One region of the Chryseobacterium sp. II3a genome, then DNA from elsewhere that is predicted to be linked to it. Evidence: riboswitches for the same ligand, from Rfam matches in the RefSeq annotation. Region 1 holds a riboswitch; each other region holds the start of a gene.

What was found. A riboswitch is a leader RNA that binds a small molecule or an ion and turns the genes downstream of it on or off. The one in region 1 is predicted to bind S-adenosylmethionine.
Region 2: it holds a riboswitch for S-adenosylmethionine, as region 1 does, so the genes downstream of both, AC3HD6_RS04840 (alpha/beta fold hydrolase) here and AC3HD6_RS05685 (SusC/RagA family TonB-linked outer membrane protein) in region 1, are expected to answer to the same signal.
Region 3: it holds a riboswitch for S-adenosylmethionine, as region 1 does, so the genes downstream of both, AC3HD6_RS18280 (TonB-dependent receptor plug domain-containing protein) here and AC3HD6_RS05685 (SusC/RagA family TonB-linked outer membrane protein) in region 1, are expected to answer to the same signal.

The regions. Positions count from the first base shown of each region.
Region 1 is NZ_JBYPZJ010000002.1:183,589-186,877, forward strand. Features, by position in the region: gene AC3HD6_RS05685 (SusC/RagA family TonB-linked outer membrane protein) at 1-1,981, opposite strand, end outside; SAM riboswitch class I at 2,065-2,162, opposite strand; gene AC3HD6_RS05690 (hypothetical protein) at 2,477-3,289, opposite strand, start outside.
Region 2 is NZ_JBYPZJ010000002.1:14,763-18,051, reverse strand. Features, by position in the region: gene AC3HD6_RS04845 (MGH1-like glycoside hydrolase domain-containing protein) at 1-1,545, opposite strand, end outside; SAM riboswitch class I at 1,734-1,841, shown strand; gene AC3HD6_RS04840 (alpha/beta fold hydrolase) at 1,904-2,842, shown strand; gene AC3HD6_RS04835 (ACT domain-containing protein) at 2,873-3,289, shown strand, end outside.
Region 3 is NZ_JBYPZJ010000008.1:177,126-180,414, reverse strand. Features, by position in the region: gene AC3HD6_RS18285 (alpha-amylase family glycosyl hydrolase) at 1-1,243, shown strand, start outside; SAM riboswitch class I at 1,343-1,448, shown strand; gene AC3HD6_RS18280 (TonB-dependent receptor plug domain-containing protein) at 1,543-3,289, shown strand, end outside.

The DNA.
Region 1 (3,289 bases):
TAAGATTGGTCTCCCATTTCAGATTTGGAGTTCCTACTTTTTCCAATGTTTTTCCAGGCTCACCGGCAAGGGCATAATCTCTATATAATTCCGGATATGCATAATACAGCGGTGAACCGTTTGGTTTCTGTAATTTATCATTTCCTTGCCCTCCATAACTTGCACGTAATGTCAATGTGTTAAAGAAATTCAGGTTTCTGATAAACTCTTCACTTGAAAGTTTCCAGGATCCTCCTACCGACCAGAATGTACCCCATCTATTTTCTTTTGAAAATCTTGAAGAACTGTCTGCCCTTGTAGATGCGGATAAGAAATATTTATTATCAAAATCATACTCTACCTTTCCAAGGAAACTTAATAAACTTAATTTATCACTGTTTCCACCAAAATTTACCAATAAAGAGGCTGCATCAGGCTCATAATAATTAGGTAATGAAAAACCTTGTCTGCTCCCTGAAATAACCTGATAATCGTATTTGTAAAATTCGTGACCTCCCAATACGTTAATATGATGTTTTCCAAATCTCTTATCATAGGTAAGAATATTACTGGTTGTATAAGAAAGTGTTCTGCTATTTAACTTTGAAACAGAACCTCCAGTCTCTTTTGATTGCCCAAGAAGTGGATTCGTATAATAATGCTCATTATAATTAACCATATCAACGGAAAAGCTTGATCTAAACTTCAATTCCGGAAGGAACGTTAATTCCGCAAATCCTTTTCCTGAGAAGTTATCGATCTTATTTTCATTTTTATCCAATGGTAAACTTGCGGCTAAGTTCTGATTCGGAAGTGCTACAGCGGGTCTGTATTTTCCAAAATCATACACTCTGTTTCCTTCTGCATCCAGTACATAAGATCCATCAGGATTTCTTTCATAATAAGGATAGAAAGACGGAACTACTCTTGCAGCCTGAATAACATTGCTAGCTTTAGAATCTGAAGAACTTGGAGCCTGTTGAATACTGTTGGTATAGCTTAAGTTTACTCCAACATTCAGCCAGCTTTTAACTTCAGAATTGAGTTTTAATCTTGTATTATATCTTTTAAATCCTGACTCAATCGCCATTCCTTTATCATCCAGATATCCTAATGAAAAGAAATAATTACTTTTTTCACTTCCACCACTGATATCAAGGTCTACCTGGTTTCTGGAAGCCACTCTTTGCAAAATGTCCCTCCAGTCATCATTCCATAAGGCTTTGGCTCCAGGTAATAATTTACCGTCAGTTCCTATAGGTTTTGGATAATTAGCTCCATAAGGATTAACTCCTAAATTAGATATAATATTATCTGTTGCCATTTGGGCTGCCTGCTGCGCAGATATTGAACCTGATTGATATCCGTTTCTCATCGCCTCCCAATATAATTGGAAATACTGATCCGTATTCACCTGTTCATAATCTTTTACCGCTCTGCCTGAGAACCCCTGGCTGATATTAAGATTTACTCTTGCTTCTCCTTTTTTACCTGACTTTGTAGTAATAATTATGATTCCATTTGCTCCTCTTGAACCATACAAAGCACTTGCTGTAGCATCTTTCAGAACACTGATAGATTCTATATCGTTAGGGCTGATTGCATTGATATTTCCGTCAAAAGGAATTCCATCCACAACATACAAAGGCTCACTGGAAGCACTTACTGAACCTACTCCTCTAATTCTGATTGTAGACGTTGCTCCAGGCTGTCCTGAAGCGCCAGTAACCTGAATTCCCGGAACCTGTCCTTCCAATGCCTTTGTTACATTGGTTACAGGTCTGTTATTGATTTTGTCACTGGAAATGGTTGCTACTGAACCGGTATAGCTGTTTCTTTTAGCCTTCCCATAGGCTACCACCACTACTTCATCAATTTCCTTTTCCTTAAGGGTATCTTTTTTAGGTTTGGAATTCTGCCCGCTTACCCCTACAACTCCTAAGAAAAATGCTGCAACTGGCGGAATCCAAACTTTAGAATTGAATAAATTTTTATTAATCATAATCAATTTTATTTATCATATATTAAAATTTTGCCCTTTACTGAAAAGTCAGCAAAGGGCATCGATAAATACGATAAACCAAATGCTTATTTTTCCTTTAAAGGCTGAATGTAACACCTTACACGAATGCAGGTTGTCAAGACTTCGTAGGGTCAGTTCCCTCCATCTTTCTTTATAAGCCGATCGAAATATGGTTGCAAAGCTATAAACTTTTAGTCTATAAAACAAGTGGACTTATAGTTTTTTAATGATAATTTTTCAAAAATTAATATAAATTTTAATTAAAACCTGCTAATATAAATAGTTATAAAAAATTATCATTTTCACAAATATGACAAATATCATTAAAAATAACCCAAACCTAGATTAATCCTAACCATACCAACTTAAATGATTTCTTGTTTAAAAATTGATAGCCTCTCTCCTATTAATAGATCAAAAAAAAGAGCTGCTTTTACAAGCAACTCTTATCACGCACATCATACTATTTTAACATTAATATAATCTTTGAATAGAAATATAAACTTCCAATGTGTTATCTGCAGTACTGGAATCTGTTGTAGTATTTCCATTCCCATTACTTACAGTAGATTTATTATCAATACGTAATACATAATATACTCTAAACCATTTATTATCCACCGTAGTTACATCAAAGGTCACAGTCTCATTTCTCGCTTGTGTAAGATAAACTCCATCATCAAATTCAGCATAATTATTTGGAAAAATTAAGAGGTTAGCTCCATGTGAGTCCCCTGTGTGAGTTGATACTTCTGAGACCCATACTTTTACATTTGACGGAGTAATATTATAAAGACGGGGCGCCATATTGGTAGTAGCATTCGTATTGTCAAAAGCTCCCGGCGCAGTTATGAAAGCATCAATCCTAAACGTCTTATTCAATACCGGCAGATCAGAAAGGAAATCACTCAACAAAAAAGAAGCTGTTTTACGTGGAATTGATCCGTGGTAATATAAAAGCTCACCTGGAGAAATTCCACCTCCTGCACCCACTGTTGCAGCGCATGTCTGTCCTCCGATACTCAATGGAAATGTCGTAGTAATAGGGCTTGTGACTGTAGGAACTCCTGATATTGTATAGCTTAGAGTTCCTGAGCCTGTATTAAAATTACCCGGTGACAATGTTGCAGTAAGTCCATTTACAGGTCCCACAGTCTGAGCACCGTATACTCCTCCGTTTCCCCCTGTATAAGGTACAGTCATTGTACCCGTGTAAGGAACTCCGGCCGTATAAGTATTTGGAGAAAGTGTAACCCCGTTACATACAATACTTTCTACTTTTCCAGG
Region 2 (3,289 bases), 170 kb from region 1:
TCCGTTTTTATCCTTTCGGTTCACCCACCAGGTAAAATTCAGAAGAAGTTTCTGGAAGACTTTTTCAAGGAATAATAAATCGGGTTTTCCATTATTTTTTTCATCAATCTTAAATACCCTGAAGCACGACCAAGCGTGTACTGGTGGATTTACATCACTCATATTCCATTCATAGGCTGGCAGCTGTCCGTTAGGGTGCATATACCATTCTTTGGTAAGGAGTAAAAGCTGTCCCTTGGCAAATTCAGCATCAATGATAGACAGAGGAACACAGTGAAAAGCGAGATCCCATGTTGCATACCAAGGATATTCCCATTTATCAGGCATGGAAATAATATCCTTATTGTGAAGATGGTTCCATTCTGTATTTCTTACATAGTTGTTAAAATTTCTCGGAGCCTCGAAATTCGGATCCCCTTTCAGCCATTTGCCAATATTGTAATGATAAAACTGCTTATTCCACAGAAGTCCTGCAAAAGCCTGTCTTTGAACATTCCTTTCGTCCTCATTGGTTGTATCATTTTGAACTTCATTATAAAATTCTTCTGCTTCAGCCTGTCTTGTGGTAAAAATCTCATCAAAATTTTCAAAAGGTTCAGCAGTGGCTTCAGGGCAAAGTCTGAATTCAAAGGTTTCACATTGTCCGGCATCAATGAGTTCATCAATTAAAAAAGAAGCTTTTGTTCCTCTTTTTTCAGGGTTTACTGTATTGCTGCGATGAATAATAAAATCATTGATCCCATCTTTGAAATAAGTGTTTTCTGCCTGTGGAGCTCCATACAGCTTTGGGGTATTGGTTTCATTTTCACAGAATACCCTTTGTATATTGTCTTTTCTTGAATAAAACTTCTTAATAGAAATACTGTCGTGCTCAATATTAATACTTCCGTCATAAGAAGCATGCATGTCAGCTTTATAGGTATTGTATCCCCATTTCCAGTTATTTCTGAACCAGACAGTAGGAGCTACTACTATGGGTGCATCTTGTTGGCTTCGGTTACAAACTGTTATTCTGACCAGAATATCATTGTGATCAGCTTTACAGTATTCAATGAAAATATCAAAATAAGCATCGTTATCAAAAATTCCGGTATCAAAAATCTCATATTCCGGTTCCTGTTTGCTGCGTTTTCCGTTTACTGCAACAAGCTCGTCATAAGGAAATTCATTGATTGGATATTTATAAACCATCTTCATATAACTATGAGTAGGTGTATTATCCAGATAATAGAAAATTTCCTTGATATCTTCACCATGGTTCCCTTGAGGATTACTCAAACCAAAGAACCGCTCCTTAACGATTTTATCTCTTTTATTCCAGAATGAAAGAGCAAAACAGAACAGCTGTTTTACATCAGAAATTCCAGCAATACCTTCTTCACCCCAACGGTAGGCATAGCTTTCTGCGTTATTATGATTGGTGTGGTTCCATGCATTCCCGTCCGGGCTATAATCTTCTCTTACATTTCCCCATTGCCGGTTGCTTACATAAGGTCCCCAGTTTTTCCATTTGGTATCTTGTAATCTTTCTTTTTCGGCGATCATATATCATCATTTTTCCATACGAAGGTAGTTTTTTTGAAAAATAATTCCAATTATTTTTGTCTGAAGAATAATTAATATACCCTTGAGATACTAGTATTTAAGGGCTTTTTTAAATATTAAATTAATTTTTTTTTGATTTTAAAAGAAAAGAACTACCTTTGCACCATTCGTTCATTCAAATATTGAAAATGTTATCAAGAAAGGTTGAGGGATTAGACCCTATGAAACCTTAGCAACCCTTTGCGCAAGCAAAGAAGGTGCTACGTTCTACCAAAATTATTTTGGACAGATAACTTACTGAAGTTCTTTTCAGCCATTTCCTGTGGCATTTTCAATTGTATTAAAATATATAATAGAATTGAAAACAGAACTAAACTATATTAATCTTTCGTATCAAACCCATTCCCAAAAGGAATACAATATCTCGTTAAGCTATGAGCTTTTCGGGAAAGACCTGTTTACAGCTCCTGTCATTTTAATCAACCATGCCCTTACCGGAAATTCGAATGTATCCGGAGAAAAAGGCTGGTGGAAACAACTGGTAGGAGAAAATCAAATCATTGATACCAATAAATATACAGTTCTGTGTTTTAATATTCCTGGAAATGGATACGATCATTTTTTAATTGAAGATTATGAAGACTTTACCCCTTCAGATATAGCCAATATCTTTCTGAAAGGGCTGGAAGCTTTACATATTACAAATCTATACGCCATTATTGGAGGCTCTTTGGGTGGGGGAATTGCATGGGAAATGTTAGCAAAACAACCAAAGCTGGCAGAAATTTTTATTCCCATTGCCTGCGATTACAGAACTCATGATTGGCTTCATGCACAATGTATGGTTCAGAAATTTTTATTGAATGATAAAGAAGAACCATTACAAAAAGCAAGAATCCATGCGATGTTGTGCTATAGAACTCCTGAATCACTTAACGACAGATTTCAAAATAAATACAATCAGGACAAGCAACGCCTGGAATCGGAAGACTGGCTGGTTTATCATGGTAACGCATTAAACGAAAGATTTAGTTTACAAGCGTATAAGCTGATGAATCATTTGCTGATGAATATCAATACTGATAAAACAGTTCTGGAGACCATAGAAGCACGAATGCACATGATCTCCGTAGATACAGATTTATTCTTCCCGGCTTCTGAAATCCGAATGTGTTTTGAGAATCTGAAAAAGAAAAAGGAGAATATCTCTTATCACGAGATCCAATCTATACACGGGCATGATGCCTTCCTAATGGAATATCAACAATTAAATAATATCATAAAAAACATTTTATAAGTAATGAAAAATGCTAAAGAAATAAAATTTTTGAAGAATAGATCAATTGTCAAATTTGAAGGAGAAGATTTCTTAGGGGAAATCGGAATTGATGGACGAATTTTTAAAGCGCTTACTTTAGCGCGTATCAGTGTGGGAGTCATTTCTCAGCAAGCTATTGAAAACGGAATCTCTATTCTGGTTCACGAAAATGATGCTGAAAAGGCAGTAGCTTGTCTGATTGATGAATTTGAAGCAGAAAGAAAATCAGGAAAAGTATCTCAAATATATAGTATCAATAATGTTTCTGTAATTGGCTTTGTAGCAGAAGACTCCAATAAGGTTTTTGCAGAACTAGCGAGAAACAATGTTTTCCCATTGCTTTTAAATCAGGTTGCCGGTGAAAATAGAGTAAACATCGTAGTAACTTCTTCACAGGATGAAAAAACAAGAAACATTATAGAATCT
Region 3 (3,289 bases), on a different contig from region 1:
TATTGATGGCTTCCGTTGGGATCTCACGAAAGGATTTACGCAAAACTGTTCTGAAAACGATGAGAACTGCACCAACGCTTATCAACAGGACAGAGTGGATATTATGAAGCATTATGCAGACAGACAATGGGCCCTTGATCCAAACTCTTATATGATATTCGAACACCTTGGTACGGATGCAGAAGAACAGCAATGGGCTAATTACAGAATAGCAGAAGGAAAAGGAGTGATGCTTTGGAATAAACAAACAGAGCCTTACAATCAAAATACGATGGGGTATAAAGATAACAGCAATTATGATCGGATGAATCATAGTCTTCATGGCTTTACCAATATGCATGCTGTAGGATATGGAGAAAGTCATGATGAAGAAAGACTTATGTTTAAAAACCTTGCTTACGGAGCTGTTAATGGAAGTTATAGTGTGAAGAATTTGAGTACAGCTTTAGAAAGAATGAAAACATTTGGAGCCACTTTCTTTACCATTCCCGGTCCAAAAATGATCTGGCAGTTTGGAGAGCTGGGCTATGAATTCAGTATCAACCGATGTGCTGATGGAAGTATCAGCAACGGGTGCAGAACTGATGAAAAGCCTGTAGCTTTCACATTAGGATATGACAGTGATGTTAACAGAAAAGCAGTGTATGATACATGGGCAAAGATTATTGATATCAGAAATACCCATCCGGTATTCAAATCAAAAACTTATAGTATAGAATCCAATAACCTTGCAAATGATCCTGATGGATTAATCACAAGGATTTATATATATGATACTACCATCAATGGAATGAAAAACGTAGTCGTTCTGGCGAATTATTCTACAGCTGTACAAAATGTTATTCCTTATTTTCCGTATGTTGGACAGTGGAAAAATTTGATGGATGAGACTGTTTCAAATATTGTGTCAACTACTGCACCCATTACTTTGCAGCCTGGAGAATTCAGAATTTTTGGAAACAATGCCGGATCTTTATCTACGTCTGATGTGAATGCAGCAAACAAATTATCTCTTCAGATCGCTGATAATCCGATCAAAAATGGATTTGCTAAACTGATTTTCAACAAAGCCAGGAACGGAGAAATCATCATTTTCGAAATGAGTGGTAAAAAGCTTGATGCGTTCAAACTGGATAAAGAAAATGGTACTTATGAACTGAAGATCAATTATCCATCCGGAACTTATCTGGTTCATCTGAAATCAGAAACAGGAATCGCTATTCAAAAGATGATTGTAAAATAAATAGAAAGGCAAATTGGCAATTCAGCGAATTTGCCTTTTTTCTTTATAGGGGGTAATTCGCTTTTTGCATATTTGAAAAATTAGTCTACCTTTGCACTAGATTTATCAAGAAAGGTGGAGGGATTTGGCCCAATGAAACCTTAGCAACCTGCATAATTCCTGAAATGTAAAGGTGCTAATTCCAACCCGGTGGGGGAGATAAGTGAAGTCAATATTTCTATATGAATTCCATTTCTTGAAGTCTTGTGTAGCTGCAGAATCATCTGCGGAAGAATATTTATTAATTGGCAAGAACAAAGATGAAAAAACTAAGCACAGCTGTATTATTGCTGGGGACAATATGGGTCGCTGCCCAGGAGCAGGAGGAAAAAGAAAAACAAATCGAAGACATTATCATCGTAGGAAACCGTAACGTTAAAAGAACAAAACTGGAAACACCGGTTCCTGTAGATGTGATCAATATTGATAAAGTTCAAAGATCGTCTCCGCAAATGACGGCTCAGGACCTTCTGAATTATGTAATCCCTTCATTTAATTCCGTAAGACAATCTGCTTCAGACGGAACGGAACATATTGATCCTGTTACTTTAAGAGGAATGGGACCTGATCAGGTTTTAGTATTGCTTAATGGGAAAAGAAGACATACAACCTCCCTGGTAAACTATCAGAATACGGTAGGGAATGGATCTGTAGGTACAGATTTAAGCACCATTCCTGTTATTGCTATTGAAAAAATTGAAGTGTTAAGAGATGGTGCTGCTGCACAATATGGTTCTGATGCTATTGCCGGAGTGATTAATATTATTCTAAAAAAGAATGCCGGAGCTTCCGCAAGTTTAACCTATGGATTAAGTGGAAGAAATGACGGCGATACTTACCAGGCGGGAGTTAATTATGGAACATCTCTTGGGAAAAATGATGGATTTGTCAATCTTTCATTGCAATTAAGCCACAGAGGAAAAACAACGAGAACCCAAAATCACGATCTTGATATTTTCGGAAATAATTTTGCCTACGAATTTGCAGACAATCCAGATATTGCAAGACAAAATGATGATGATGAAATAAGAAGAAGGGGATTAACAAGAGACTATTTTAATTTCCAGATTGGAGACGCGCAAATCAGACAGGGGCAATTGTTTTTCAATGCAGAATATCCTTTGGGCGATAACTTTAAGTTCTATTCTTTTGGTGGATTCAGTATTAAAGAAGGGAAAGGATATGGTTTCAGAAGACTTCCCAATGAAGATTTTAATATTGTTAAAGAAATATATCCCAACGGTTTTCAGGCAGTCCTGAATTCTCAGATTTATGATATCTCTTATGCTGTAGGAGTGAAGTATAATGTCAACAATTGGCTGATTGACCTGAGCAATACCTTTGGAAATAATACTTTCAACTATAATGTAAGCAATACCAATAATGCCTCTCTTGGGATCAAGTCTCCAACACAGTTTTATGCGGGAGCTCATAGCTTTTTGCAAAATACGGTCAATCTTGATGTTTCAAAAAAAATCAAGAACTTCAATATCGCATTCGGTGGAGAGTTCAGATTCGAACAATATCAGATCAAAGCAGGAGACGAGGCATCTTATACCCAATATGATGAAAACGGAAATATAGCAACAAAAGACTCTAAAGTCATTGGTGCGGGAGGTTCACAATCTTTTATAGGTTTTTCACCAGACAATGCCTTAAAAAAAGACAGACACGCCACTGCAGTATATGCTGATATTTCTTATGATCTGGATAAAAAGCTGAATATTGATGCCGCTGCCAGATATGAAAACTATTCAGATTTTGGGAGTACCCTGAACGGAAAGTTAGCAGTAAGATATGAGTTTATAAAAAATTATGCAATAAGAGCGGCCGTAGGAACAGGATTTAGGGCACCATCATTACAGCAGCAGTATTTTAATAACTCGTTTGCAGATATTTCTACCTCTGGTGAGGGGATTGTAAGGAAAGGAATTTTTAATAATGATAGTCAGGCTGCTCAGGTTCTGGGGTTTGATAAATTAAAGCAGGAAACATCCGTTAATGGGA